DNA from 3 places in the Mesorhizobium sp. M1329 genome. Region 2 is predicted to be linked to each of the others. Evidence: predicted binding sites of a transcription regulator. Region 2 holds the regulator's gene; each other region holds the start of a gene.
What was found. The regulator PhoB, encoded in region 2, activates phosphate uptake and scavenging genes when phosphate is short. The targets are predictions, from matches to a motif close to TGTCATNNANCTGTCAT.

Region 1: a site for PhoB is predicted at 6,096-6,112, ahead of olsB (l-ornithine N(alpha)-acyltransferase). Genes of this name have one in related genera too.
Region 3: a site for PhoB is predicted at 4,336-4,352, ahead of NKH21_RS26260 (PhoX family protein). Genes of this name have one in related genera too.

The regions. Positions count from the first base shown of each region.
Region 1 is NZ_JAMYLN010000006.1:25,475-35,517, reverse strand. It holds gene NKH21_RS07825 (nitrite/sulfite reductase) at 1-683, shown strand, start outside; gene NKH21_RS07820 (phosphoadenylyl-sulfate reductase) at 658-1,422, shown strand; gene NKH21_RS07815 (DUF934 domain-containing protein) at 1,482-2,018, shown strand; gene NKH21_RS07810 (DJ-1/PfpI family protein) at 2,155-2,775, shown strand; gene NKH21_RS07805 (fatty acid desaturase) at 2,819-3,841, opposite strand; gene NKH21_RS07800 (hypothetical protein) at 3,968-4,171, opposite strand; gene grpE (nucleotide exchange factor GrpE) at 4,410-5,045, shown strand; gene olsB (l-ornithine N(alpha)-acyltransferase) at 5,157-6,032, opposite strand; gene NKH21_RS07785 (response regulator) at 6,182-8,470, opposite strand; gene acuI (acrylyl-CoA reductase (NADPH)) at 8,560-9,549, opposite strand; gene lspA (signal peptidase II) at 9,601-10,043, opposite strand, start outside.
Region 2 is NZ_JAMYLN010000020.1:51,300-61,342, reverse strand. It holds gene NKH21_RS20235 (CHASE domain-containing protein) at 1-1,590, opposite strand, end outside; gene NKH21_RS20230 (ATP-binding cassette domain-containing protein) at 1,719-2,513, opposite strand; gene NKH21_RS20225 (sugar ABC transporter permease) at 2,591-3,919, opposite strand; gene xylF (D-xylose ABC transporter substrate-binding protein) at 4,062-5,102, opposite strand; gene NKH21_RS20215 (ROK family protein) at 5,389-6,633, shown strand; gene phoB (phosphate regulon transcriptional regulator PhoB) at 6,643-7,332, opposite strand; gene phoU (phosphate signaling complex protein PhoU) at 7,349-8,056, opposite strand; gene pstB (phosphate ABC transporter ATP-binding protein PstB) at 8,089-8,892, opposite strand; gene pstA (phosphate ABC transporter permease PstA) at 8,889-9,740, opposite strand; gene pstC (phosphate ABC transporter permease subunit PstC) at 9,744-10,043, opposite strand, start outside.
Region 3 is NZ_JAMYLN010000032.1:45,944-55,986, reverse strand. It holds gene NKH21_RS26280 (ABC transporter ATP-binding protein) at 1-47, shown strand, start outside; gene NKH21_RS26275 (ABC transporter permease) at 62-823, shown strand; gene NKH21_RS26270 (MarR family winged helix-turn-helix transcriptional regulator) at 992-1,483, shown strand; gene NKH21_RS26265 (GNAT family N-acetyltransferase) at 1,480-2,160, shown strand; gene NKH21_RS26260 (PhoX family protein) at 2,262-4,268, opposite strand; gene NKH21_RS26255 (hypothetical protein) at 4,471-4,809, shown strand; gene NKH21_RS26250 (phosphatase PAP2 family protein) at 4,824-5,525, shown strand; gene NKH21_RS26245 (SMP-30/gluconolactonase/LRE family protein) at 5,916-6,776, opposite strand; gene NKH21_RS26240 (helix-turn-helix domain-containing protein) at 6,892-7,695, shown strand; gene NKH21_RS26235 (C40 family peptidase) at 7,822-8,622, opposite strand; gene NKH21_RS26230 (CHAD domain-containing protein) at 8,664-9,608, opposite strand; gene NKH21_RS26225 (CYTH domain-containing protein) at 9,605-10,043, opposite strand, start outside.

The sequences.
Region 1 (10,043 bases), on a different contig from region 2:
GCCATCCCGACTACGCGGCGGTGACCATCTCGCTTAAGGGCATCGGCGAGACGCCGGGCGATGCCTCCGACAGCCAGATGGAAGCGGTCGCCGACATTGCCGAAAAATATTCATTCGACGAGCTGCGCGTCAGTCACGAGCAGAACCTGATCCTGCCGCATGTGGCGCGGGCCGACCTCAAGGCGGTCTACGACGCGCTTGTCGATATCGGGCTGGCGACGGCCAATTCCAACCTGATCAGCGACATCATCTCCTGCCCCGGCCTCGATTATTGTGCGCTGGCGACGGCGCGCTCGATTCCCGTGGCGCAGGAAATCTCGCGGCGCTTCGCCTCGCTGGAGCGCCAGCGCGAGATCGGCGAATTGAAGCTGAAGATTTCCGGCTGCATCAATGCCTGCGGCCATCACCATGTCGGCCATATCGGCATCCTCGGCGTCGAGAAGAAAGGCGCCGAGCTCTACCAGGTGACGCTCGGCGGCTCGGCCGACGAGAACACCTCGGTCGGCGAGATCATCGGCCGCGGCTTCAGCTCGGAAGAGATCACCGACGCCATCGAGCAGATCGTCGAGACCTATCTCGGGCTTCGGCTGGACAGAAACGAACGATTCATCGACGCCTACCGCCGTGTCGGTCCCGCGCCGTTCAAGGAGGCGCTCTATGCTGGCGAAACCAAGGCCGCTTGACCGTATCGTCGACGTCGAGGCCGGCATCGCCGCCCAAGCGGCAGGTCTCGACGCGCTCTATGGCCATCTGAAGCCGCTGGAGATCATCGAGCGGTCGGCCCGGGAATTCTTTCACGGCGAAATCGCCGCCGTCTCGTCCTTCGGCGCGGATTCGGCGGTGCTGCTGCACATGATCGCCGAGATCGACCGCACGCTGCCGGTGATCTTTCTCGACACCGGCAAGCATTTCGAGGAGACCCTCGGCTATCGTGACGCGCTGGCCGCCGATTTCGGGCTGACCGATATCCGGGTGATCAGGCCCGACGATGCGGCGCTGGCAAGGATCGACCCGACCGGCAATCTGAACGAGACCGATACCGACGCCTGCTGCGACGTGCGCAAGGTCGAGCCGCTGGCGCGTGGCGTCGAGCCGTTCCGCGCCTGGTTCACCGGACGCAAGCGCTTCCAGGCGGCGACCCGGGCATCGCTCCCGGTGTTCGAGGCGGTCGGCTCGCGCATCCGCATCAATCCGCTGGCGCACTGGACGACATCAGACCAGGCCGGCTACATGCGCGCACATGCGCTGCGTGAAAACCCGCTGGTCGCCTATGGCTATCTGTCGATCGGCTGCTTCCCATGCACGCAGCCGGTGCAGCCGGGCGACGACGCGCGCAGCGGCCGCTGGGCCGGGCACGCCAAGACCGAATGCGGCATTCATTTGTCGGGGCTGGAAAGGTCGCTGACCGACGCCTCGCTTTAGGGTCTTTTTTGGGATCCAGGATTTTTGGCATCCAGATTTTGGACTTGGGAAATTTCTTGATGAGTGACTTGATAGCCGAAAACGCCACGCGGCTGTGGACACCGGATGGGTTCCGCGAGGACGAGTGGGTTCATGCCGAAAGCGCCGAGGCGCTGGTCGGCAATGGCCGCGTCATCCTGCCGTTGCAGGCGTTTCTCGGCCTCGATCCGGAGGTGCGGCGGTCGGCGAAGGAACGCATCGGCGTGCTGCTGCAGCCCGGCGACCAGCTCGAAAAGATCGCCGGCCTGCTCGATCAGCTGTCGCTGGTGGCGCTGGCCTTCCCGGCGTTCAATGACGGCCGCTCGTTCTCCAAGGGCGAATTGCTGCGCAGCCGTTACCACTTCGCCGGCGCCATGCGCGCCACCGGGCAGGTGCTGGTCGACCAGCTGCCGCACATGCTGCGCCTCGGCTTCGACGAATTCGAGATCTCGCACCCGGTGCTGCTGAAGCGGCTCGAGCAAGGCCGCACCGGCGGACTGCCGCTGTCCTACCAACCCTCGGTGAAGCCGGAGGCCAAAGGCCCGAAATATTCCTGGCGGCGGGTGCGCGCCGGCTGATCCGCTCCAGGTGTCAGAAGCCCTATCTGGTCGGACCACATTCCCGATTCAGCCTTTTATTTTGCGCCTCTCCGCCTTACGATAGGCCCATTATTTCGCGATCCGAATAAATGTGGCCACAAGGGAGGAACCGGATATGGCTGGCAAGAAGATATTGATGCTCGTTGGCGAGTTCAGCGAGGAATACGAGATTTTCGTCTTTGAACAGGCCATGCACGCGGTGGGCCACACCGTCCATGTCGTCTGTCCCGACAAGAAGGCCGGCGATATCTTGAAGACCTCGCTGCACGACTTCGAAGGCCACCAGACCTATACGGAAAAGCTCGGCCACGACTACATCCTCAACAAGACGTTTTCAGAGGTCAACCCGGCCGAATACGACGCCGTCTATGCGGCGGGCGGGCGCGGGCCGGAATATATCCGCATCGACAAGCGCGTGCAGGCGCTGGTGCGGCATTTCCATGAAACGGGCAAGCCGATCTTCACCATCTGCCACGGCGTGCAGATCCTGATTGCAGTCGACGGCGTGGTGCGCGGCCGCGAGGTTGCGGCGCTGCAATATTGCGAGCCGGAAGTCACGCTGGCCGGCGGCATCTATATCGATGTTGCGCCGACCGGCGCTCATGTCGACGGCAATCTTGTGTCGGCCAAGGGCTGGCCGGGCCTTGCCGCCTTCATGCGCGAATGCCTGAAAGTGCTGGGCACCGAGATCCGCCAGGGCGAAATCCTGATGCGCGACCAACGCCGGGCGGCTTAAGCTCGGAATTTGGAGCCGCCGCACTCTTCGTGCGGCGGTGCGTCTACACGGCCATCCGCGCTTCGCGGAATGATACCAGTTTGCTGCGGCTCTCGTCCCACAGCGCCAGCTTGACGCAGCGCAGGCTGTCGAGGAGCGTGACGCGGCCGATCTCACGCAGCTCCGGATAGTCCCTCAGCACTTCCGGAAGCCGATAGCATGGCACCTTGGCCGAGAGGTGGTGCACATGGTGGACGCCGATATTGCCGGTGATCCAGTTCAGCACCGGCGGCAGGTCGTAATAGGACGAACCGTGCAGGGCAGCGTGCTGGAATTCCCACTCGGAGTCCTTTGTCCACTCCGTCTCCTCGAACTGGTGCTGGACATAAAACAGCCAGATGCCGGCCGATCCGGCGAGGATGACGATCGGCAAATGCACGACCAGGAACGCGCCAGGGCCAACGAACCAGATGAGCAGCGCGGCGATGACCGCGATGGCGAGATTGGTCGACATCGACGACACCCAGGGGGTGAGGCCGCCCCGCATCATGCCCAAGGGCAGTCTCTGCTCGAAAATGAAGATCCATATCGGGCCAAGGCCAAACATCACCAGCGGATGGCGATAGAGGCGATAGGCGAGCCGGCCCCGCCACGACAGTTGCCGGTATTCGGCGACGGTCAGTGTCTTGATGTCGCCGGTGCCGCGCTCGTCGAGATTGCCGGCGCTGGCGTGATGGGTTGCGTGGGCGCGGCGCCAGCAATCGTAAGGCGTCAGCGTCAGCACGCCAAGCACGCGGCCGATCCAGTCGTCGGCATAGCGGTTGGCAAAGAAGGAACCGTGGCCGCAATCGTGCTGGATCATGAAGATCCGCACCAGAAAGCCGGCTGCCGGAAGGATGAGGACCAGACCCCACCAATGGCCATAAGCATAGGCGGCCGAGGACAGTGCCCACAGCGTGGCGAAGGGGATGAGGGTGATGGCGAGTTCGACGGCGCTGCGACGCCTGTCGGGCTTTTTATAGCGCGACAGGATTTTCAACCAGGCGCGCTTGCTGTTTGCCACAGCTTCGGGGGAAATCATGTTCATCATGAAACATAGGCGGAGCGGCGCGCTGCCGCAAGGCGGAGATCACGCAAAGTTACTGCGCGTAAATGTCGCGCGATGGCAAGGAATGCCGGCCACAATCGCCGGGCGCGACGCCGGCAACGGCGCCTACCCCCGGCGCCCGCCTGCGACCACCTTGGCTTCCACGCCGTCCAGGCGGTCGAGCAGTTCCTTCAGACGGTCGGGAATATCGGACTCCGTGCGGAAGGCCGGCAAGGTGCGCAGAAAGCGCTTGGTCGCCTCAGTGCCGAGCTGGCGCCGGATATCGGCAGCGAGCCCGTCGCGTTTTTCGCCATTCCTGCGGGGCATCATCTCAAAATCCTGTGTCGGCTTCGAAACTCTTCCAAGGGAGGAATGGTTCCCGCATTGTAGTGTCTCGGCAAGCAAGGCCGTCGGGTACGGTAAAGTTTGAATTAAAATCGAAAGGTTTGCGCGGCCCGCCATCAGGCCGCGGCAGCGGCTGCAGTAGCGCTTGCCCCTTGATTTTTGGCCGCTAAACCTCGATATCGGGCGCAAATCCACACCATTCGAAAAATGACGGGAAACGGCGATGAGCGACCAGGCAAAAGACGAACGCGCGCCCGATGAAGCCGAGAAGACCGAGACTGCCGCGGAGCCAAGGGAAGGCGGCGTCGACGGCGACTATGAAGCGCTTGTGCGGCTTCTGAAGGAAAACGAAGAGCTGAAGGATCGCGCACTGCGCGTCGCGGCCGACATGGAGAATTTGCGCCGCCGTACCGCCCGCGACGTCCACGATGCGCGCGCCTATGCGGTCGCCAACTTTGCCCGCGACATGCTTTCGGTTTCAGACAATCTGCGCCGTGCTCTGGATGCCATCCCGGAGGAGGCCAAGGCGTCCGGCGATGCCGGGTTCAAAGCGCTGATCGACGGCGTCGAGATCACCGAGCGCGCCATGCTGTCGGCGCTGGAACGCCACGGCGTGAAGAAGCTCGAACCCGAGGGCGAGAAATTCGATCCGAATTTCCACCAGGCGATGTTCGAGGTGCCCAATCCCGACGTGCCGGCCAACACGGTCGTGCAGGTCGTGCAGCCCGGCTATTCGATCGGCGAGCGTGTGCTGCGGCCGGCCATGGTCGGCGTGGCCAAGGGCGGCCCCAAGCATGTGGCAAGCGAAGCGCCAGTGGAGCCGGGGCCGGTCAACGAGCAGGCCGAGAAGGATGCGTAAGTTAGGGGGTAGGGGAATAGGGCAGTACGGGAGTAGGGAATAACGCTACGTCGGGTAAGGTAGAGCAATTGCCTACTCCGGCCGTTGCCTTCTCTCCGCCTACTGCCCTACTCAGGCCGCAAATCGCTGCGCTTCCCCGCCATAATAATTGACATAGCGGGCGCCGATCTCCTTGACCGGCATCACCACGAACACGTCGACCGTCGAGAATTCACGGTCGATGACGCAGCCGTCGCCGATGCGCGCGCCGACGCGCAGATAGCCCTTGACCAGCGGCGGCATCGCGGCGATCGCCGCCTTGGCATTGACGGCCTCGATCGGCATCAGGTCCATGGAACAATAGCGCCCGGCGACGGCACGTACGTCCCACGATGAATTCGTCCGGCAGTGGTGGGCTAGATAGGTCAGCGCCTCGGCATGTGCGGCCGGCACGGTGCCGTGGAACGACGCGCAGCCGGTCATCACGCCGATGCCGTAATGGTTGATATAGGCCCAGATGCCTTGCCACAGCGCCTCGATGGTGCGCTTCGAGCGGTATTCCGGCAGAACGCAGGAGCGGCCGAGCTCGAGGAAGCGCTGGCCGGGATGCCGCGCGATCAGCTTGGTCAGCTCGAATTCGCCTTCGGAATAGAAGCCGCCGGCCGCCGCGGCAATCTCCTGCCGCAGCAGGCGGTAGGTGCCGACGATGCGGCGATGTTCGGGGCCGGAAAGCGAAGTATCGAAGACCAGCAGATGGTCGCAGAGGGGATCGAAGCGATCGGCATCGCGGCGGTCCTGCATCTGGAACAGGTCCTTCCTGGCACCAAGCTCGTCGTAGAACACCCGGTAGCGCACTTCCTGCGCGGCAGCGATCTCGGCCTCGTTGCGGGCGAGCCGCACTTCGAGATTGCCGATGCGGCCGAGCGATGCGCCTTTTATGACGGCATCGGCGTTCCGGCCGACGAGCAAAGGCCCGCTGGCGTTCGGCCGAGCATCACATTCCGGCATGACTGTATGCACGAGTGATTCTCCTTCGAGCCATCCCTCTTGGCACGGGGATACGGTGTAGGTGCAACAGGATTGTGACAGTACCGTGATACGGCTCTGCGGGCAATACTTCGTCGGCTGGGTAATCTATCGACCGTCTAGGTTGTGCCTCAGGCGGCCGCTTGCCCTTCGACCGCATGAACCAGGGCATCGGGGTCAAGCGGCTTGGTGACGAAGCCGCTGGCACCGTGAGCGAGCACGGCGTGGCGGGTCTTTTCCTGGCTGTCGGCCGACAGCACCATGATCGGCACCGGCGGCACCGCGGTCTCCTCCTCATGGCGGCGGATGGCGGCGATGGCGTCCAGGCCGTCCATGACAGGCATATGCAAGTCCATCAGCACCACGTCGTAGCGGTGCTTGTGGCCGGTGCTGATGACCGCCTCGACGGCGGCCTTGCCGTTGCCGACCACTTTCACGCGATGCCCGGCCTTCAGCAGCGTGGCGCGGGCCAGCATGGCGTTGATGTCGTTGTCCTCGGCGATCAGCACCGACAGGCCCTGCTGGCGGCCGCCAATGGCGTGCCCAGCCTGCGCGCCGCGCTTTTGCAATTGCGGCTCGGCGATGACCGGCGCATGGCTGGTCAAAAGCACGCGCAGCAGTGTCTCGCCGCGCACCGGCCTCGCCAGGAAGGTGGCATAACCGTTGGCACGGAACTCGCCAAGCATGCCGCGGTCGGTCGGTGCGATCAGCGTCACTGCCTCGCAATCGGCAAATCCGCTCTGGCGCAGGCGCCTGAGCAGCCTGCCGTCGCTTTGCTCCATGGCAGCATCGATCAGAAGCACGTCGCAGCTCTCGGCGAAAGGGGTGGCCTGGGCGGCGGCGGCGGCCAGATCGACCGAGCCGCCATTGGCGCGAATGGTCCGGGCGAGGGCTTCGGCCTCGACCAGGTTCTTCGACACGATCACCGCATGCCGGCCCGAAAGGGCGTCCTGGCGGATCTGCGACGCCTCGACGGCGGAAATAGCGGGAATCTCGAAGACGAATTCGGACCCCTGGCCAAGCCGGCTAGACACAGAGATGGTGCCGCCCATGGCGGTCACCAGGCGCTTGGAAATGGCAAGACCGAGGCCGGCACCGCCATGCGCACGGGTCGAGGTGCCGTCAGCCTGTTCGAAGTCCTCGAATATGCGCTCCATGTCCTCTTCGCGCAGACCGGGGCCGGTGTCGGTGATGGTGAAGCGGATGCGGTCGGTGGATTCGGTGCGGACGCGGCCGATGCTCGCCAGGACGCCGCCGCTGTCGGTGAACTTGACGGCGTTGCCGATGAGGTTGAGCAGCACCTGCCTGACCCTGCCGGGGTCGGCGGTGATCAGCTGCGGCACGTCGGGTTCGACATGACAACCGAGGCCGATATCCTTGGCAAAAACCCGCGCCGCCAAAAGCTCGACGACATTGTCGGCGATCTCGCGCACCGACATCGGCTGCGGTTCGGGATCGAAGCGGCCGGCCTCGATCTTGGAGTAGTCGAGCAGGTCCTCGATCAGCGCCAGCAGCGCGCTGGCCGAGGTCGAGATGGCGCCGACATAGGTCCGCTGCTCGGGCGAAAGGCTGGTGTCGGCGAGGAGCCGGGCCATGCCCATGATGCCGTTCATCGGCGTGCGGATCTCGTGGCTGACGGTGGCGAGGAAGCGCGATTTGGCCTGGCTCGCATATTCGGCCCGCTCGCGGGCGGTGATCAGCGAGGATTCGGCGCGCTTGCGGGCGGTGATGTCGCGGGCGATGGCGCGATGCGAGACGGCGCCGCTGTCCTTGTCGCGCACCGACAGCTCGATCCAAGAGAACCAGCGTGGGCCGTCCGGCGTGCGAATGGCGACATCGGTGGAACTCAGGCATTCATGGTCGGAAAAGGCGGCGTCGGGAACGATGCCGACATCGATGCCCAGTTCGGCCAGGGTCTTGCCGGCGAGGTCGCGCTGGTCGGTTTCGACAACGTCGGCGAAAACCTTGTTGGCGTAGACGATATGGCCGTCGCGGTCGCGGTGGACGACGAGATCGCCGAGTGCATCGATCAGCCCGCGAAAGCGCTCCTCGCTCTCCTGCATCTCCCACATGCGGTCGGCCAGTGTCTCGATTTCGGCGCGGCTGCGGGCGGTCGTGGCATCGAGCAGGGCCACCGCGCGGCGCTCGGTGCGCCTGTTGCGCAGATGCATGGCGAGCCCGGCGATGGCTGTCGCCAAAAGGCCGATGGTGATGAAGATCGGCGCCCCGGTCAGATGCGACAGGCCTGCCAGCACGACGATGGCGACGAGCGTCAGGAAGGGCAGGCCTTCGCGGTTGGCGGCCGGTAGTTCCGGCGCCAGCGGTGGCGCGGCGACAAGTTGCCGTCCTGGTGCCTCGGGGGCCGTCCCGTCGGCCCGTTCGGCTGGTTCCGCATCTCTGATGCCGGGTTCCGCAATCATACGGAACTCCTGCCAGACAGAGCTTATCGAAGGTTGTGGTTGATCGTTCGAATTTTAGCGGTCGCGCTCTTTTTTGTCCCTTTGGAGGCTCATATGTCCACCACCACGCGGCCGCGGATCTTACCCTCGACGATGTCATGCGCGGCGCCGATGATGCCGTCGAAGCCGATGCTCGTCGACAGGCTGGCAAGCTTTGCGTGATCGAGATCGGCGCCGATGCGGCGCCAGGCCTCGAGGCGGACCGCCTTGGGCGCCATCACCGAATCGATGCCGAGCAGCGAGACGCCGCGCAGGATGAAGGGGGCGACGCTTGCCGGCAGGTCCATGCCGCCGGCGAGGCCGCAAGCGGCGACGGCGCCGCCATAGGAGGTCATCGACAGAACGTTGGCCAGCGTGTGGCTGCCGACCGCATCGACGCCGCCAGCCCAGCGTTCCTTGGCGAGCGCTTTTGCAGGCTGCGCAAGCTCGTCGCGTGAAATCACTTCCGCGGCGCCGAGGTCGATCAGATAGGGGCTTTCGGCAGCGCGGCCGGTCGAGGCGATGACGTGATAGCCGAGGCTGGACAGGATCGAGACCGCGACCGAGCCGACGCCGCCGGCAGCACCCGTCACCACCACAGGGCCGCGATCGGGCACGATGCCGTGGCGCTCCAGCGCGATGACGCAAAGCATGGCGGTGTAGCCGGCGGTGCCGACCGCCATCGCATCATGCGGGCTCATGCCGTCCGGCAGAGGCACCAGCCAGTCGCCCTTGACGCGGGCGCGTCCGGCAAAGGCGCCGAAATGCGTCTCGCCGACGCCCCAGCCGTTCAATATGACCTTGTCACCCTTGCGCCAGTCGGGACTGGAAGACGAGATGACAGTGCCGGCGAAATCGATGCCCGGCACCAGCGGCCAGCGGCGGATTACCGGCGCCTTGCCGGTAATCGCAAGGCCGTCCTTGTAGTTCACCGTCGTCGCCTCGACCGCGACGGTGACGTCGCCCTCCATCAGGTCTGCCTCGGTAAGCTCGGTCACCGCGACTGACTGGTTTTTCTCGGCGTCACGCGAAACGAGGATGGCTTTGAAGGTTTCGGGCATTTGTTCTCCTCAGGCTTGCAGATCGGAATGTGCGGCGCCAGGCGAATGAGGTCAATCGCTCGACGTTCCGCGCCGCCAGCCAATGAGTTCGTCGAAGACGACCAGCACGGCACCAACCGAAATGAAGGCGTCGGCGAGGTTGAAGACGGCGAAGGACCAGACCGGCGTATGGAACAGGACATAGTCGATGACATGGCCATAAGCAGCGCGGTCGATCAGGTTGCCGAGTGCGCCGCCGACGATCAGTGCGAAGCCGATGCGGGCAAGCAGGTGGCCGGGCGGCGTGCGGGCCGCAAGATAGAGCACGAAGGCGACCACCAGAACCGCGACAACCACCAGGCCGGTGTCGCCGAAGGACGAAAACAGCGAGAACGCGATGCCGGTGTTATAGGTGCGGTACAGCGCCAGGAACGGCAGCAGGTCGAGCCGTTCCTGAAAGGCAAGGCCGGTTTCGACTAGGTATTTCAGCCACTGGTCGAGCGCTATCGCGGCGA
Region 2 (10,043 bases):
CAAGCCATCTTCGTGAAAATCGCGCCTGATTGTGCCACGCAATTCTCGCGTGACATTGAGATCGATCAGCCTGGTGCCAAAACCGCTCTTTGCCGGTGTCTCGAGCTTCTTCTGACCGGCCTCACGCCAGTTGAGAGCCAATGTCCGGGCGCCGCCACGGCCTTCGAGCGACCAGTCGACCTTCAGCGCACCGACTGAATTGCCGGCTTCGCCGTGCTTCAGCGCATTCGTCGCCAGTTCGTGAAAAACGAGGCCGAGTGCCTGCGTCGTTTTTTCGTCAAGAAGAACCTCCGGTCCCGACAACAGCCCTTCAGGAAGCTCGCTGCCGAACACCTGGCCAAGCTCGATGCGCAGCAGGTCGCCGAGATCGGCTTTCTGCCAGCGTGAGCGCGTCAGCATGTCCTGGGAAGCCGCCATCGCCTGCAGCCGGGCCGAGAAAGAAGCCGAGAATTCCTGGACGTCGGTGGTGTGCGATGCTGTCTGGCGCGCGATTGCCAGCACCCGCGTGATCGAGTTCTTGATGCGATGCTTCATCTCCTGCAGCATCAGGTCTTTTTCCAGCAGGCTCTTTTCGGTCGTTTCGTGAAGCAGCGAGACCGCCTCATAGGCCCGCTCCTGATAGCGGGCCACCAGCGCGATGGCGCCCGCAAGCAGCAGTCCGAACAATCCGAGCATCACCGGGATGGCGCGCGAGGAAGGTTGCGAGAAAGCACTTGTCGGCCTGAACAGGACGACCCACGGCCGGCCGGCGACGGTGATCTTGCGGGTGACTAGCAGCCTGTCGCCGAGGCCCGAAACAGGCGGCGTTTCCGACTGGAACAGCAGGTTGTCGCTGTCCACCGTGCCGTCATAGATCTCGGTATTGACCGGCAGCAATGGTGCCCGGCTGAGCGCGGCCTGGAACAGATCACGGGCGCGGAAGGCCGCATAAAGGAAGCCGGCAGTCGAGGATCTCGACGCGTTCACGGCGTCCGGCGCGGTTTCGACATTGAGCCGGACGAAGACCAGGAACCCGGTAAAGGTCTGCGCGGCACCCGTATCCTTGCCGAGCTGCACCAGCCCGCTGGCGTGCTGCTGGTCGTCGGCCATCGCCCTTTCGATCGCCTCGCGCCGCGCCGGCCCGGTGAACATGTCGTAGCCGATGCTGGATTTGTTGGACGGATCCAGCGGTTCGAACAGCACGATGGGCGTGCGCCACGGTAAGTTCGTGTCGGGATAGATCGGATGGCTTGCGCCGTGATCGTGCAGGATGTCGCGCTCGACCGCCGCCTCGTTGCCCGTTTTCGCCAGGCGGAGGAAGCCGATGCCGCGCAGGCCGGCGAAATTATTGTTGATGTCGAGCGCGTTGAAGAAAGCCTTGAACTCGCCTTGCGAGATACCGCCATTGCGCGCGTCGAACAGCGCCCGGGTTGAGCGCAGCAGCGACAGGTCCAGGTCGATGCGGCTTTCGATCCGGTTAAGCGCGTCGTCCGCCGTCGCGTCGAATTTAATGCGGGCCGCCTCCTGGGTGGCAAAATACGCAAAACCCGCCATCGTCAGGCTGATCAGCGCGACGGCGATAAAAGCGACAGTCGGAAAAAGCTTCTTCAATGGCTGATACGTCCCGTGGACGGTTCGGCTCTTTATGGGCAAGTCCCGACGCCAACACAATGGCGAGGCCAAAGCATGGTGACGGCTGGCACATTTTGGCGGCTTGTGATTAGCCGGCTAATTCTCATTCATGCGGCAATCTTCAGGGCTCCCGGCCCCGGAATGGCGCCGGGTGGGCACTTGCCGAGGATGATCATGCCGAGCACTTCGTCCTGGGTGACGTCGGTCGTGCGCGCCGTGCCGACAACCCGACCGTTCTTCATGACGCAGACGCGGTCGGCAAGCTCGAACACGTCGTGAATATCATGGCTGATCAGGAAAATGCCGATGCCGTCGGCCTTGAGCTGCCTGACCAGTTCGCCGACCTGCGCCGTCTCCTGCGGCCCGAGTGCCGCCGTCGGCTCGTCCATGATCAGGATGCGGGCGTTGAACAGGATGGCGCGGGCGATCGCAACCGACTGCCGCTGGCCGCCTGAAAGCTTTACGACCGGCTCCTTGAAGCGTTGGAAACGCGGATTGAGCCTGCCCATCACCTTGCGCGCCTCGGCCTCCATGGCGACGTCATCGAGCGTACCCCAGCCGGTCATCAGCTCGCGGCCGAGAAACAGGTTGGCGGCCGCATCGACGTTGTCGGCCAGCGCCAGCGTCTGGTAGATCGTCTCGATGCCGTACTTCTTGGCGTCGCGGGGATTGGAGATCGAAGCCTCCTCGCCGTTGACGAAAATCTGGCCCGCATCGCGCTTGTAGGCGCCGGACAGGATTTTTATCAACGTCGACTTGCCGGCACCGTTGTGACCGAGCAAAGCCATCACTTCGCCCGGGAAAAGATCGACCGAGGCATCGTCGACGGCGCGAATGCCGCCGAAGGCGATGGAGATGTTGCGCATGTCGATCAGCGGCGTGGGAGCGGTCTTGTCTGCCATGCTTGTTCTTCCTCCCTATAGATCCTGCTTGAGCATGATCTTGTCCGACAACCGGTTTCCACCTTGCGGGATCATGCTCAGACCCGTTTGCGATAGACGGTATCGAGCCACACCGCGACCACCAGCACGGCGCCGACAACAATGCTCTGCAGCGGCGAATCGATGCCGAGCAGCACCATGCCGGATTGCAGCGACTGCATCAAAAGCGCGCCGAGCATGGCGCCGAGCACTGTGCCGGAGCCGCCGGCGAGCGACGTGCCGCCGATCACCGCCGCCGCGATGACCAGGAGTTCGTCCAGGGTCCCCAGCGCATTGGTCGACGCATTGAGGCGGGCCGAAGCAATCGCCGCGCTGATCGCGGCCAGCACGCCCATGATCATGAACACCTTCATGGTCACCCAGCGCGTGTTGATGCCGGCGAGTTCCGCCGCTTCCGGGTTGCCGCCAATGGCAAAGACATAGCGGCCGAAACGGGTGCGTTTGGTGATGAAGGTCATGACGATGCCGACTGCGACAGCGATCAGCACCGGTATGGCGATGCCATGGGCGATGAACAGCCCGCCTTCGGGGAGGGTGATGCCGTTCCGCTGGGCGTACTGGCGAACGATGCCGATCGGCCAGGGATAGGAATTGGCGATCCAGACAGCGCCGAGGATGGCGGCACAGGCGACAACACCGAGCAGGGTCTCCGCCCAGACGGGGCGCAGCGGAAATTTGAACCGCTTGCGCTGCGACCGGCCGTTGAGCAGCATGAAGGCGACGCCCACACAGGCGAGAATGCCGACGATCCAGCTTGCGGTTGCGCCGATCGAGCCACGCGGCCCGCCGCCCATGAGCTGGAAGGTGGCGTCGAGCGGCGCGACGGTGCGCCCGCTCGTCATCAACCATGCCATGCCGCGCCAGACCAGCAGGCCGCCCAGCGTCACGATGAAGGCCGGAACCTCGAGATAGGCGATGATAAAGCCCTGGAACGCGCCGATCAGGAGGCCGAGCGCCACGCCGGCAGCCAGCGCGATGATCCATATCCAGGGATTTCCAAGCTGGAACTCCATGACGCGGATGAGGAATTCGGCCTGCGCCACGCCCATCACCATGCCGATCACGCCTTCGACGGAGCCGACCGAAAGATCGATGTTGCGCATCACGATGACCAGCACCATGCCGGTCGCCATGATCGCGACCGAGGAGGTCTGCACCGACAAGTTCCAGAGATTGCGCGGCGTGAGGAAAAGCCCACCCGAGAGTATGTGGATCCCGACCCAGATGACCAGCAGCGCGCCGACCATGCCGAGCATGCGCGTGTCGAGTTCGGTTGCCTTGAGAAATCGGGCAACGATGCCGAGCTCGGATTCACGCGCCCGGTCTGCCGTGCTGTCGACCGGCGTGTTGGAAGTCGTGTCGGTCATCATGTTTCTCCCGCCGGGTTGCCGTCTGCCGCGGATGCCGGAAGCAGCCTAGAAGTTATCCGCCGGAAGCGGAAAAACAACTCTTGTTGAAAAAACGCCGCGGCGAGCGGCCGCGGCGTTCGGACGTCTCGGAAACGTCGGCTCAGTTGCAGACTGCAACAGTGCCCGCCGCCACGCCGGCGCAGACCTCTTCTTTCTTGATCCAGCCGGCGTCGATGACGACGTTGAGGTTATCCTTGGTGATGGCGACCGGGGTCAGGAACAGCGACTTGACGGTATTGCCGCCGGGCGTGGTGAAATCCTTCACGCCGGCAATGTCGGTCATCTGCTTGCCGTCGGCCAGTTGCGAGGCGATCTCGGCGGCGTTCTTGCCGAGCTCGCGCGCATCCTTCCACACCGACACAGTCTGTGTGCCGAGCGCGATGCGGTTCAGCGCGGCGTGGTCGCCGTCCTGGCCCGAGACCGGAACAGATCCAGCCAACCCTTGCGCCGTCAATGCTGCGACGACGCCGCCGGCAGTACCGTCATTGGCCGCGACCACTGCATCGACCTTGTTGTCGTTCGCCGTCAGGAACTGTTCCATGTTTTTCTGGGCGTTGGCCGGCAGCCAGCCGTCGGTATAGGCCTCGCCGACATTCTTGATCTTGCCGCTGTCGATAGCGTCCTTCAGCACTTCCATCGAACCGGCAAACAGGAAATCGGCATTCGGATCGGCACCCGAGCCCTTGATGAAGACGTAGTTGCCTTCCGGCTTCACCTTGAACACTTCGCGGGCCTGCATGCGGCCGACTTCCTTGTTGTCAAAGGTCAGGTAAAAGACGTCCTTGTTCTCGATCAGCCGGTCGTAGCCGACAACCGGAATACCTTCGTCCAGCGCCTTCTGCACGGCCGGCCCGATGGCCGAGGCGTCCTGCGCAAGGATGATCAGTGCGTTGGCGCCCTGCGAGATCAGGCTCTCGACGTCGGTGAGCTGCTTGCCGGGGTTGGACTGCGCGTCGGCGGAAATATACTTGTCGCCGGCGGCCTCGATGGCCGCCTTCATTGCGGCCTCGTCGGTCTTCCAGCGCTCTTCCTGGAAGTTCGACCAGGAAACGCCGATGACCTTGTCTTTAGCCTGCGCCACCGACGCCAGCGCCAGCGTCATGGCGACACCCGCCAGAATGGCGGTCGTGAATTTCTTCATCATATCCTCCCTGCGCCGCGTACGGCGTGACCAATTGGCTCAAAGACCAGCTTAGAAGCTCTAATTTTTTCGAGCCTCGAAAAAATACTGGCCCGATCTCCGGCTGCTGTCAACATCGATTCTGATGGATTTTGATGACTTTGCGAGTTTTTTCGAGCGTCGGAATAAACGATGACAGCGCCACCCGCATCTGACACTATTTGCCTGCATCCGACACTGTTTGTCGGACATTACCGACGGCTTCCGGTTCATGAGCGGCCGCGGCAACCGGGAGGAAAGCAAAACGATGTCGGTCGGAATCCGCCATGACGATTTGCGCCGGCGCAACCGGGCGATGGTGATCTCGGCGGTGCGCCGGGCCGGCCAGCCATCGCGTACTGAGATCGCAGCAACCACCGGCCTCAGCCATTCGACCATATCGGCGATCTCCTCCGACCTGATACGGGAAGGCATCCTCGCCGAGAGCAAGGCAAGCGAGCCCGTTTCGTTGAAACGCGGTCGTCCGCAGGTCGGCCTCGCCCTCAACCCGGAAGCTGCGGCGGTGTTGACCGTGGTGTTGTCGCTGAATTTCCTGTCGGCCGCCATTATCGACTATGCGGGACAGGTGGTCGCCGAGGAACAGCGCCGGCTGGACACGCTGACCATGCCGCGCGACGAACTGATCCGCGAATGCATGGCCATCGTCCGGCGCCGACTTGAGGATCCAGACCTTGACGTCCGCAGTGTCGCCCGCATCGCCCTAGCTATCCAGGGCATTACCGACTCCCCTGCACGCGCCATGCTGTGGTCGCCGATCACGCCGCAGACCGACATTGCCTTTGCCGACATGCTGGAGGACGAATTCGGCATCCCGGCAACGGTGGAGAACGACTGCAATATGATGGCGGTGGCTCTGCGCTGGCGCAAGCCGGACCGCTATCGCGACGACTTCATCGCCATCCTGCTTTCGCATGGCATCGGCATGGGGCTAGTGTTGAAGGGCGAGCTGTTCACCGGCACGCATTCCTCGGGCGGCGAGTTTGGCCACATGATCCATCGTCCAGGCGGCGCGCTCTGCCGTTGCGGACGACGCGGCTGCATCGAGGCCTATGCCGGCAACTACGCCATCTGGCGCAACGCCAGGCAGATGAGCGAAGACAGCGAACCGGTCGCCGACGTCAGCGACGCCGACATGCGCGCCCTGGCGGCCCGGGCGCGCGAGAAAGATGGGCCGGAACGCGAGGCCTACTGCAAGGCCGGCGAAGCGCTGGGTTTCGGTCTCGGCTCGCTGTTCGCGCTGATCGATCCGGCACCGGTCGCGATGGTCGGCGCCAGTGCCGCCGCCTTCGATCTGATCGAGCCGGCCTTGCGCAAGGCAATCGCACAGACCGCCGGCGGCCAGCATTCCGGCTCGATCTCTTTCGACACTGAGCCGAACGAATTGCCGCTGATCCGCGAAGGCTGCGCGATGCGGGCGTTAAGCTTCGTCGACCAGGAGATTTTCGCGCCGGGCGCGCAAATGAGGCCCGGCGTCCGAAAGAACGTCGCCTGACCAGGCGGATCAATCTTCCCTGATCGCATAACCGGCACCGCGGATGGTGCGGATGACATCCGGCATGCGGCCGTTATTGACGGCTTTGCGCAGCCGGCCGACATGGACGTCCACTGTGCGTTCGTCGATGTAGATCGTCTCGCCCCAGACATTATCGAGCAACTGGCTGCGCGAGAAGACGCGGCCCGGATGCCGCATCATAAACTCCAGCAGCCGGAATTCGGTCGGTCCGAGCCTGATCTCGCTCTTCTTGCGATAGACCCTGTGCGATTCGCGATCGAGCACGATGTCGCCGACCTTCAGCACGCTGGACAGCACTTCCGGCTTGGCGCGGCGCAGCAGCGCCTTGACCCTGGCCATGAATTCCGGTGTAGAAAACGGTTTGACCAGATAGTCGTCGGCGCCGGTCGAAAGACCGCGCACCCGGTCGCTCTCCTCGCCGCGCGCGGTCAGCATGATGATCGGCAGCCGCTCGGTTTCGGGGCGCACCCGCAACCGGCGGCAGAGCTCGATGCCGGAAACCGCTGGTATCATCCAGTCGAGCACCAGAAGGTCGGGCACATTCTCCTGCAAACGGATCTCGGCTTCGTCGCCGCGTGTCACCACCTCGACCTGGTAGCCTTCGGATTCGAGATTGTAGCGGAGCAGCACACCCAACGGCTCCTCGTCCTCCACCACCATTACTCGTGGTGCGATCATCAGCTGGGCACCCCCATCATGTCACCGGCGCGGACATTGTCGTTTCGTCCTGCTTCGGACGATTGACCGGCAATTGCTCGCCGGTCAGCACATAATACGCATTTTCGGCGATGTTGGTGACATGGTCGCCGATCCGCTCCAGATTCTTGGCGCAGAACAGCAGGTGCGTGCAAGCGGTGATGTTGCGCGGATCTTCCATCATGTAGGTCAATAGCTCGCGGAACACGGACGTGTATTTGACGTCAATGCGCTCGTCGGCGGCACGCAGCTTGGCCAACGCGGCCGCATCGCCTGCAGCATACTCCTCGATGACGCCCTGCACCTGGATGAGCACCAGCTGCGCCATCGCGTCGATGGAATGCGACAAGTCGCGCGGCGTGACGCTGAGGCCGACCGCACTCACACGCTTGGCGATATTCTTGGCAAGGTCGCCGATGCGTTCGAGGTCGCCGGCCATGCGGATCGCTCCGACCACATGGCGAAGATCGTGGGCCATCGGCTGGCGTTTGGCGATCAGGGTGATGGCGCGGTCGTCCAGTTCGCGTTGACGCGCATCCATGATGGCGTCGTCGGAAACGACGCGTTGCGCCAACACGTTGTCGGAATTCAACAGGGCCTTGGTCGCCCCGCCGACCATCGAACCGGCGAGGTCGGCCATGTCGCGGATCAGCTTGCTGATCTGCTCGAGATCCTCGTCGAAAGAAGCGACTGTGTGTTCGCCCATGGTCCTGTCCTCATATGCATGATCGGAACGGCTCAGCCGAAGCGGCCGGTGATATAATCCTGCGTGCGCTTCTCGCGGGGCGACGTGAAGATCTTCTCGGTCCGGTCGAACTCGACCAGTTCACCCAGATACATGAAGGCGGTCTGGCGCGACACGCGCGCCGCCTGCTGCATGTTGTGGGTGACGATGACGATCGTGTAGTCGGCTTGCAATTCGTCGATCAGTTCCTCGATCTTGGCGGTCGACAATGGGTCGAGTGCGGACGCCGGTTCGTCGAGCAGAATGACTTCCGGCTTCACGGCCACGGTGCGGGCGATACAGAGCCGCTGCTGCTGGCCGCCGGACAGGCTCAAGCCGCTGGCGTTGAGTTTGTCCTTGACCTCGCTCCACAGCGCGGCGCGCTTCAACGCCTGTTCGACGCGGCCGTCCATCTCGGACTTGCCGAGGTTTTCGTAGAGCCTGACGCCGAAGGCGATGTTCTCGTAGATCGACATCGGGAACGGCGTCGGCTTCTGGAACACCATGCCGATCTTGGTCCTGAGGAGGTTGAGATCCTGCGACCGGTCGAGAATGTTTTTGCCGTCGAGCAGCACCTGGCCCTCGGCTGTCTGTTTCGGGTAGAGCTCATAGATGCGGTTGAACACACGCAGCAGCGTCGATTTCCCGCAGCCCGAAGGCCCAATGAAGGCCGTGACGCTGCGCTCGGGCAGCGACAGGCTGATGTCCTTTAGCGCCTTGCTCTGGCCGTAGTAGAAGTTGAGGTTCTTGACCTCGATCTTCGTCTTCTCGGCGACCGTTTCGGTCATCGTCATGTCCGGGGACAACATCTGTGTCATCTGTCCTCTCTGCGTCCGGTAAGGCTGCGGGCGAGGATGCTCAAGCCCAGAACCGTCAGGGTGATTATGAGTGCGCCGGTCCACGCCAGTTGCTGCCATTCCTCGTAAGGGCTGAGAGCGAACTGGAAGATGGTCACCGGCAGGCTGGCCATCGGCGCGTTGATATTGCTGCTCCAGAACTGGTTGTTGAGCGCGGTGAAGAGCAGCGGCGCCGTCTCGCCGGAAATGCGCGCTATCGCCAGCAATATGCCGGTGACGATGCCGGATAATGCGGCGCGGTAGGCGACCGAACGGATCACCACCCAGCGCGGCGCGCCGATCGCGGCACCGGCTTCACGTAATGCGTTCGGCACCAGGTTGAGCATGTCTTCGGTGGTGCGCACGACCACCGGAATGACCAGGATGGCAAGCGCAACGGCGCCGGCAATGGCCGAGAAATGCCCCATTGGCCGCACCATCAACTCATAGACGAACAAGCCGATGATGATCGACGGCGCCGACAACAGGATGTCGTTGATGAAGCGGACGACGGTGGTGATGCGCGAGAAACGTCCATATTCGGCCATGTAGGTTCCCGCCAGCACGCCGATCGGCGTGCCGACGACAACAGCGATGATCGTCATCAGCAGGCTTCCCGCAATGGCATTGAGCAGGCCGCCGGCCTCGCCCGGTGGTGGCGTCATCTCGGTGAAGACCGCAAGCGAAAGCCCGGCCGTGCCCTTATAGACCAGCGCGCCGAGGATGAGCGCCAGCCAGGCAAGCCCGATGCCGGCGGCGACGACGCAAAGCGCCATCATCACCGAATTCCTGGCTTTGCGGCGGCTGTGGAGCGATGAGGATGTCGACATCGGTCAGGCTCCCGTACGGGCGTCGATCCGCATCAGCATATAGCGGGCGGCGGCAAGGATCAGGAAGGTGATGACGAACAGGATCAGGCCGAGCGAAACCAGCGAGGAGGTGTAGAGATCGCCGTCGGCTTCGGTGAATTCATTGGCGATGGTGGCCGAGATGGTCGTGCCCGGCGCGAACAGAGAGGCGCTGATGCGGTGGGCGTTGCCGATGACGAAGGTCACCGCCATGGTCTCGCCGAGCGCCCGGCCGAGGCCAAGCATGACGCCGCCCATGATGCCGATGCGGGTATAGGGAATGAC
Region 3 (10,043 bases), on a different contig from region 2:
GCTCGCTCGAGGAGATCTTCGTCAATCTGGTGAGGAAACCGGCATGAATCCGCGCGCGGCCATGAATCTTCATGCGGTATGGGCGATCTATCGGGTGGAGATGGCGCGCGCGCTTCGCACGGTGCTGCAAAGCATCGTTTCACCGGTCATTTCGACGTCACTCTATTTCGTCGTCTTCGGCTCGGCCATCGGCTCGCGCATCACCGAGATCGACGGCATCAGCTACGGTGCCTTCATCGTGCCGGGGCTGATCATGCTGTCGCTGCTGACGCAGTCGATCTCCAACGCCTCTTTCGCCATCTATTTTCCGAAATTCGTCGGCTCGATCTACGAATTGCTGTCGGCGCCGGTGTCCTATCTGGAGATCGTCATCGCCTATGTTGGGGGCGCGGCGACAAAGTCGATCGTGCTTGGCCTGATCATCCTGGCGACGGCCTCGCTGTTCGTACCGCTGACGATCGAGCATCCGTTCTGGATGCTTGCCTTCCTGGTGCTGACGGCGGTGACCTTCAGCCTGTTCGGCTTTATCATCGGGATCTGGGCGAAGAGCTTCGAGCAACTGCAGCTGGTACCGCTGCTGATCATCACGCCGCTGACCTTCCTCGGTGGCAGCTTCTATTCGATCAACATGCTGCCCGGCATCTGGCGCACGGTGACGCTGTTCAACCCGGTGGTCTACCTGGTCAGCGGCTTCCGCTGGAGCTTCTACGGCAAGTCCGACGTTTCGGTCGGCGTCAGCCTCGGCATGACGGTGGTTTTCCTGCTCATCTGCATAGCGATCGTCGCCTGGATCTTCAGGACCGGCTACCGGCTGCGCAACTGATCGACTGGCCTTGTCCAGGCGAAGCAGCCTTATCGGTCGACGTTTCCTTTCCGAAGGCGATATAAGCCCGCGCCCGCGCCCGCGCCCCGGAGCCGGCGCTTGAATGCTCGATCTTGCTTTTTATGCATTGTTATATATCATGTTATAGATTTTGAGGTGAAGTGACCTATGGAAGACGTCATACGATCGCTTGGCTTCCTATGCCTGGGAAGCAGGCTGAAGCGTATAGGCGAGCAACTGCAAGCGGAGGCGCAGCGCCTGCTCGACCGGCTGGATGTTCCGGTTCAGGCGAGCCAATACCCCCTGCTGGCCGCGCTCGACAGGCTGGGTCCGTTGTCTGTCGGGGAACTGGCGCAATGCCTTGGCGTCGCGCAGCCGGGGGTAACGCGAAGCGTCTCGCTTCTGTCCGAATTGGGACTGCTCGAGGTCAGTCCGTCGACCGATGACCAGCGGCGCAGGATTGTCTCGCTTACTTGGGACGGCCGGCGGCTGGTCGACGTCGCAAAGCGCGACGTCTGGCCTTCCATCGAGAACGCCGTCGCGGATTTGTGCGCGGATCTTTCGGGGCCGCTTCTTGAGCAGCTGGCTGCCATCGAGGACGGCCTCGCCGCGGCCTCTCTCGACCATCGTGTAAAAAAGCCTGAGGGTGCCGCGCAATGAGACATCTGCTTGACCGCCCCGTCTGGAGCGCGCTTCAGACGCGACATTCGGCGTTCGCGCAAGGTAATGACCTCGCCAAGCGATATCGGCCGTCGATTGTTCCTTTCGCCGCCACTGGCGCGGACGCCCCGGATAGCCTGCGGGCGCTCGAAAGGCTTGTCTCCCCGGGCGAGAGTGTGATCCTGCTTCAAGCGGACGTGATTGCTCTGCCCACGGGGCTTTCCGCGACTTCGGCCGCAGCCGGGGTTCAGATGATTGCCGAGCAGCCATTGCAAACCGTGTCTGACAAACGCGTGCAACGTCTGACCCGAGACGATGCCGCTGAGATGCTCGCCCTGGCATTGCTCACCAAGCCTGGCCCATTCACGCTCGAAGCCTTGAGCCTGGGCGATTTCTGGGGTGTGAAAATCGAGGGCAGGCTTGCGGCGATGGCCGGCGAGCGCATGAAGCAGCCTGGCTATACCGAACTCAGCGGCGTGTGCTCACATCCGGAATTTCGCGGCGGTGGCCTGGGCAAGCTGCTGTCCCTGTTCGTGGCAAACCGGATAGTGGCGCGCGGCGAAGTTCCCTATCTCCACGCCTACGCCAGCAACGCCACGGCCATTAGATTATACGAGTCCATTGGCTTCAGGTTGCGAAGCACAATGAATGTGGCTGTGGTTCAGCGCACCGGATGAGTGTCGGCGCATGATGCGCAGCATGGATGCATCCCGTATCGGAAAGGAAGGATTTCGTATGGCCGAAATCCTTCCTTGAGACTGCAAGACCTTGCTGCGTGTCAGACCGCGATCTTGCCGCCGCCTTGCCTGGTAATGGCAACGACCGACGGGCGCACCGGCATGTCCGGCTTGAAGTCGGGCCAGCGGGTCGACAAATCCTCATAGTAGGACGGACGGCCGAAAGCCTCCCAGTCCTCGCCGCCGTCGCCCGGATGCTGGACGGCAACGAAGGCGGTCTGGTCGTCCGGCGCAAACAAGGGACCGCACATTTCGGCGCCGATCGGCACGCGGAAGAACAGCTTTGATGTCGCCCGCGCCGGCCCTTCCGTATCGACAGCCCACAGACCATCGGTGCGGCCGGTGGCTTTCGGGCCTTGGCCGTCGGTAGCGACCCAGAGGCGGCCGGCCGAATCGACCGCGCAATTGTCCGGCATGCCGAACCAGCCATTGGCGGTGGTTGCGGTCGAGAAGGTGGCGCCGACAGCGGCAACCGAGGGATCACCGCATTTCAGCAGGATTTCCCACCTGCCCTTTGTCGCGGTGAAATCACCGCCGTCCTCGACGATCTCGATGATGTGGCCAAAGGCATTTTCGGCACGCGGGTTGGCGGCGTCGACCTGATCGGCCTTGCGCTTCGAATTGTTGGTCAGCATGACATAGACCTTGCCGTTGGCGGCATTGGGCTGGATGTCTTCCGGGCGGTCCATCTTGGTGGCGCCGAGCAGGTCGGCGGCGCGGCGCGTTTCGATCAGCACGTCGGCCTGGCTGGCAAAGCCGTTCTCGGCCGTCAGCGGCCCCTGGCCGAAGACGATCGGCAGCCATTCGACCGAACCGTCGTCGGCAAACTTGGCGACATGCAAGGTGCCGTCGTCGAGCAAATCCATGTTGGCGGCGCGATCGTCCGGGTTGAACTTGCCTGTGGTAACGAACTTATAGACATAGTCGAAGCGCTCGTCATCGCCGAGATAGAAGACGACACGGCCGTCCTTGGCGACGATCGATTCGGCGCCCTCATGCTTGAAGCGGCCCATCGCGGTGCGCTTCCTCGGCACCGAAGTCGGATCCTGGACGTCGACCTCGACGATCCAGCCGAAGCGGTTCGGCTCGTTCGGCTCCTTGCCGATGTCGAAACGGTCGTAATGCGCTGCCCATTCATAGGCACCTTCGGGAATGCCGAGGCGCTTGTAATTGGCGGCTTCCTTATGGCCCTGCGGCAGCTCGCCCGAGAAATAGCCGTGGATGTTCTCCTCGGCCATGACATAGGTGCCCCATGGCGTGACGCCGCCGGCACAATTGTTGACGGTGCCGATGACCTTCGTGCCGGTCGGATCGGCGCTGGTCTTGACGCGGTCGTGGCCGGCGACGGGGCCGGAGAGCGCAATCTCGGTATTGGAGGTGACGCGGCGGTTGAGCTTGCCGTTGCGAACGACCTGCCATTTGCCTGATAGCTTGCGGATCTCGACGATGGTGCCGCCATGCGCGGTCATCTCGACGTCGACTTGTTCCTTGCTGAGAGGTGCCTGCTTGGCTTTGCCATCGACGATGGTGACGAGGCCCGGGAACATCAGATGCGGATTGGTGTATTCGTGGTTGACGACCAGCAGGCCATGCTCGGCCGAGCCGTCGATCGGGATATAACCGGCATAGTCGTTGTTGTAGCCGAATTGTCTGGCCTGGGCTTCCGCCGACTGTTTTGTCGGATCGAATTCCGGCGAATCGGCGAACAGCGGGTCGCCCCAGCGCAGCAGCACGTCGGCGTCATAGCCGGGTGCGACGTGATGCTTGTCGTCGATGCCGGCCTCGAGCTCGTCGAAAGTGAAGGCGGAGCCTTCGGCGGCGCGGGCGCTGTCGGCGGTGATCAGCGCCAGCGGGCTGACGGTAGCGGCTATGGCCGAGACGGCAAGCGAGCCCTTGAGGAAGCCGCGGCGCGAGAACCGCGCGGCGATGATCTCACCCATGGTGCGGTTGTCGGTGGGATTGGCTCCCGGCCCATCGTTTTCCTCGAGCAGGCTGGTGCGGAAATGAGCGTCAGGGATGCGATGTTCGGTCGAGCGCTGTTCAGTCATGGGGGCCTGCCTCTGGCTGGATGGATTGCTGGAGCGTGTTGCCTGGCCAGTCCGGTATCGCCGGCAGGTCACAGTTTGATGACATGCCGGCTAATTGCCACCTGCGATTTCCTATCCAACATCGGGCCCGCTTGACCGCGACCGGCGCTTCGGAAACAAGAGCTGCGGCAGGCGCGTAGGGACACATCGGGAGGAACAAAAAGTGAGTTTCTGGGGACTTGGGCAGCTCTGCGTTTCGACGGTGATCTTCCTGCTGGCGGCGATGGCTGCAAAACAGTGGGGGCTGGCGCCGAGCCTCGGCAAGATCGTGCTGACGTTGGCGCTCTATTCGCTCGGCAATCTGATCATGCTGAGGCTGATCCGTGAATTCGGCATGTCGGTGTCGTTCAGCCTGTCGGCGGTGATCCAGCTGGTGTCGGTGAATGTGGTGGCGCTGGTCTTCTTCGGCGAGCGCGTCAATGCCTTACAGGCAACCGGCATCGTGCTTGCCATCGCAGCGGTGGCGCTGATCACGCTCGGGCCCTATCTGCAGAGGCTGTAACTGCGATCGGGCCGATGAAGAAGGTTGCAAGCAGACTGCGCAACTGGCTGGAGTTCCCGGTTCTGCTGGCCGGGCTGGTCATTGCCGGCGGGCTGTGGGGGTTCGAGGAGCTGATGGAGATGGCGCGGGCCACCACGCCGCATGCCTTCGATACCGAAATCCTGCTTGCCTTCCGCAAGGCCGGCCAGCCCGACAATCCGATCGGACCGGCGTGGCTGGAAGGAGCGATGCGCGACATCACCAGTCTCGGCAGCGCCAGCGTGCTGGTGCTGATCACGGCAGCAATGATCGTCTATCTACTCCTTATCCGCAGGCCAGGCGCGGCGCTTCTCATGTTCGTCGCGGTAGCGGGCGGCCAGCTCCTGTCGAGCGTGCTGAAATTCGATATCGACCGGCCGCGCCCCGATCTGGTCTCGCATCTCGCCGACGTGGCATCGCTTTCGTTTCCGAGCGGCCACGCCATGCTGTCGGCGGTGACATATTTGACGCTGGGCAGCATGGCGGCGCGGTTTTTGCCCGGGCGGACAACGAAGATCTATGTGCTCGGGCTGGCGGTGCTGACGACGGTGGTGGTCGGCATCAGCCGCATCTATCTCGGCGTCCACTGGCCGTCCGACGTATTGGCCGGCTGGTGCGCCGGCTTTGCCTGGGCGATGCTGTGCTGGCTTGCGGCACGGTTCCTGCAGCGATGGCTTGGGCGGGCCGACGGCACCTGACTCAAATCAGCCTGTTGATCAGGCCAGGGCCGCAGCCTGCCAGCAGGAAAACCATCGACAGCAAGGCTGTCGAGGTCGCCAACGCTTTGAATATCTTCACCCGCTCATCCTTTTGAAGTCGCGCCTATGAAATCGGGATCGCAGTGGATATCCCGCCAAACGATGCCGAGGTTTGTAGCATCATAGCGCATCGGCTGGCAAAGAGTGCTGCATGTCAGGTATGCAAGATGATTCTTGAACCATCATAATATTCAGGCGCTTCACCGTAGACACGCCGCATGCTGATCAACCACGGCGTCAAGCGGCCGCTGGTGACTTATGCCGCCTCGATCACGGATGCGCGGGCGCAGTTGAAGAAAGCCGCGCCCGCCGCCTGAGCCGATGGCTGGCTTAGTCGAGGCCTAGTGCCGCGATCTCGCCGTCGTTCATCAGCGGCACGAAGATGGTAGACCTACCGTCGGTGCCGATGTCGGCGCTGCCCGGCTTGAGCGTTGCAGCCACTTGCGGCGTGCCGCCGGCTTTGTAGCGGTAGAGCGTGCCCGTCATATACGCGGTGGCGTAGACGCTGCCGCCGATGACAACGACGCCATCGAGGTTGGCGAATTTTTCCGCGCCGGGCAGTGACGCAATTGCCTTGGTAGCGAGATCGACCGAGAGCAGGCCGCCCGGCTCCGCGGTGCTGAAATCTGATTTGATGCCCTTGCCCCACGAAGCGACGATCAGCCGGCCGCCATCTGCGAAGATGCCATTCGGCGAAGCAAGCGCCGCATCCCTGACGAACAGTTCGGGCCGGTCGCCGTCGATACGATAGATCGTGTCGGCCAGCATATCGGTGACGTAGACCTTGCCGGATGCATCGGCGGTCATGTCGTTGAGGAAGACGGCGTTCGGCACGTCGATCGTCGATGCTAGCTTGCCGCTTGCGAGATCGACGACGCGCACATGGGTGATATCGGCGACGTAGAGTTTGCCATCGGCAATCGCCATGCCCTTGGGCGCGTCCATGCCGTCGGTCCAATGTTGCGTAACCATCTTGCCGTCCATCGACAGGACCGACAGATATCCATTGCCGTCGGCGTCGCCGGGATTGCCAACGATATTGGAGATGATGATGCGTTTGCCGGCGGCATCGAACAGCGCCGATTCCGGCTGCTCGAGGCCGCCGGCGCGCCAGAGTTCAGCGGCCTGAACTGCCGGCGCGGCCGCGATGCCGACCAGAGTGAGAAGTATCGGTGTGAAGAGGCTCTTCATGGCTAGTCTCCTGTAATGGACTGGCGGAGAGCTAGGCCTTTCGATACTTTTCGGGAAGATGTATCAGGACTAGTACCGAAGGCTGATACCAAATCGCGCAAAAGAGGTGCATCCCATGAACGGCGTGATCTTCGAGGCGCTGAAGCGGACGCTTAAGGCCAAGGGCGTGACCTACCGCGTCCTTGCCGAGCGGATGGGCGTTTCCGAGCCGACAGTGAAGCGCATCTTCCACGAGCGCAACTGCAAGCTCGACCGGCTGATGGAGATCTGCACTGCCGCCGGCGTGGAGTTGGAGAACGTGCTCGGCTCTATGAACAGAGGGCCGGGACCTGCCAACCAGATCGCGCCGGAGATCGAGCGCAAGCTCGCAGGGCGGCCGGCACTGCTGTTCGTCTTCGTCATGCTTTCCGAGAAATTCACGCCCGAAGGTATCATGCGCTCACAAGGGCTGAGCGAGGCTTCGATGTTCCTCTATCTGCGCGACCTCGAGGAACTCGGCCTGGTCGCGCTCGGTCGCGGCCTGTCGGCAAGGCTGCTGGTCGAGGCGCCGATCCAGTGGAATTTCGACGGGCCATTGCGGCTGCTGTTCGAGATGACCAACAAGAATTTTATCGGCTGGGCCATCACCCATCTTGAGCGCGAGTCGACGTTCGTCAGCTTCTCCAGGCGGATGCGGCCGGAAACGGCGGAAATGGTCAGGCGCGAGGCTGAGGAATTGGCGGAGCGCGCCAAATTGCTTGCTCATCACGACCAGCACACGACGCCCGAAGACGGGCTGGTTGGTTACAAATGGACGTTTGCGTTCGGCGCAACGCCGTTCCCGGTGATCATGCCGATCGGGCCGCATCCGCGCGACGCAGGCGCGCGGACGGACAATCGAGTTGCAGCCGCCGCAAATGGACGGCGTCTGCCGGCCTAGGTCAAGACGCAGAACGACCGAATCCGGGCTGTTGGCGGCAGCCAGTCTGACTGAGCTTCTCACCCCTGAGTATCGGCCGCAAACCGGTTATCAGAGCGTCCCATGCTCAACCACAAGATCGAGCGGCTATTCGGCGGTCTTGTTCGCCGCCACCTTGTCATCCCAGACCATCTGCCGGTAGTCGAAGCCGTATTCCAGCGTCGGCTTGACGATGCGGAAATAGGGCGACAGGTCGAAGTCGCGCGGCGTGTAGAGCGAGTGGTGGCGGATGTGCAGGATTTCCTTGCGCGAATAGCTCGACTGGGCCGAAGCACGGCCGGGCGCCCGGGTAATCTCGGGCAGGATCGGGTAGCGGATCTGGCCGTAAGCCTCCGCGATCAGCGACGAGCAGATGGCGCGCGTCGGGTCGCCGGAACCGAAAGCCAGCATGCGGCGGCGCCAACGCACCGGCACCGGCGGCGTCGGCAAGAAGTAGCGCAGCATGTCGAATATGTTCTTGAGATCGTATCTGAGACCGAGTCTGCCGATCATGAAGGCGACGACCGCTTCGCGATCGTCCGGAGCCAGGCCGCTCGCACGGCAGATGCGGGTATTGTAGCTGCGGTAGCGCGACAGCGGCACGGCGATGCAGCCATCGCCGAGCGTGACCTCGATCAGGCGCCGCCGCTCCGATCCGTCTTCCGGCTCCGGCAATGCATCGCCGACATAGAAGGCGGCATGCGACCAGGTCGACTGGGTGAGGTATTTGATTGCCGCCGAGATCTTCTGGTTGCCCTCGATGAGCAGGATGTCGCCGGGTTCGAGCGTGCGGCGCAGCGTTTCGGCGTCCGACGGCGTGTAGGGCTCGTAGCCGGACGATTCCTCCTGCAGCCGGCCGGCAAGCCAGCGGCCAAGTCGGTCCAGAAGCGTGTCGCCGGGCTCGGTCATGCCAGACGGCGATTACCACAGGGCGGCAAATTAGACCATGATCAGCCCACGCCAGGCGCGCCGGCGTCTTCGTGCTGCGGTACCGCTGTGAGATCTTCGCGCGCTTTACGGGCGAGCTTCCTCGTCGAGCGCTTCAGGCTGTCGCCGAAAAGCTCGGCCGCCTCGGCGAGGCAGGTCTTTTTCAGGCTCTTTTCCGAGCGTTTCAGCAGCTTGGCAAGCAACCGCGTGTCCTCAGGGGGGCCAAGCGGCTGGTCCTCGGCATCGAGAAGCGCGCGCATAACGAACACATCGTGCAATTCGCCGAGCCGCTCGCCCAATTCGTCGACGGCCTTGCGTCGCGTCTTGATCGACGTCGGCCACAGCCTGCCGAGCAGCGACAGGTGCATGGCATGCGTCTTGGCCGCCTTGCGCAGATCGTGAAAGTCATCGGCTTCGCCGCGCGAAGCCGCCTTGTCCAGCGCTTTCCTGGCGCGGCGCAAAGTGGTGCGCGCGCCTTCGGCGAGCACGTCGGCAGCCTGCTCCGGCTGGTCGGGCAGAGCGAGCTTGTCGATCCGAACGACACCTTCCTCGCAAGCGGCGATCGCCGCGCCTATCGCAGCGTCAAGGCCTGCTCCGCCATGCAGTTCATGCTGGCGCGCAACGAGCCTGTCACGCACGGCATCAAGGCCGCCGGCACTTTGCTCGGGAAAGCTTGCCGCCAGCCGGTCGATTGTTTCGACCAGTGCAGTCGCCTCACGCGGGCCGGCAAGCAGGGCCGCTACCTGGCGGTAGCACTGGTTCTCGGTCACGCAGAATGTTTCGTCTCCGGAACGGACAAGGCGCAGCAAGGCGCGGACGTTCTTCAGCCGTTTGCGGCATTTGTGCAGCCCCTGTTCGGGCCTGTCACGCGCCGCGTTCAGATGGTCGAGCGCCTTGCCGATCTCCTCGGCAAGGATGCGCCTGACCTCGCCGGTCAGCGACATGCGCGGATCGATACGAAAGCTCATGCGACGATCTCCGGAATCCCCCCAAGGGCGAGCGACGCGTTGTAAAATCTCGGCTCGCCGGTGACTTCACGGCCGAGCCAATCTGGCAGCATTTCGTCCGGTACATCCTCCGGCGTCTCGAGCTCGGCGATCACCAACCCCGCAAGCGTCCCGCCGAAGACATCGACTTCGTAGCGATAGCCGCGGTGTCTAACATGATGGCGTGTCTTCTCGATGACATGTCCGATGGCAAAGGCCTGCATCTCCTGCGCCTCCGCCAAAGGTACTGGATATTCGAATTCATCGCGCACGCGTGCCTGGCTGCCGAACTTGAGCGTCAGCTTGGCGGCCGCATCGTTGCTGATGCGCACACGCACCGTACGGCTGGGTTCGGCGACAAGATAGAATTGACGGATATGAATGTCCGCCTCGACCATTGCCCGCCATTCCTCACCT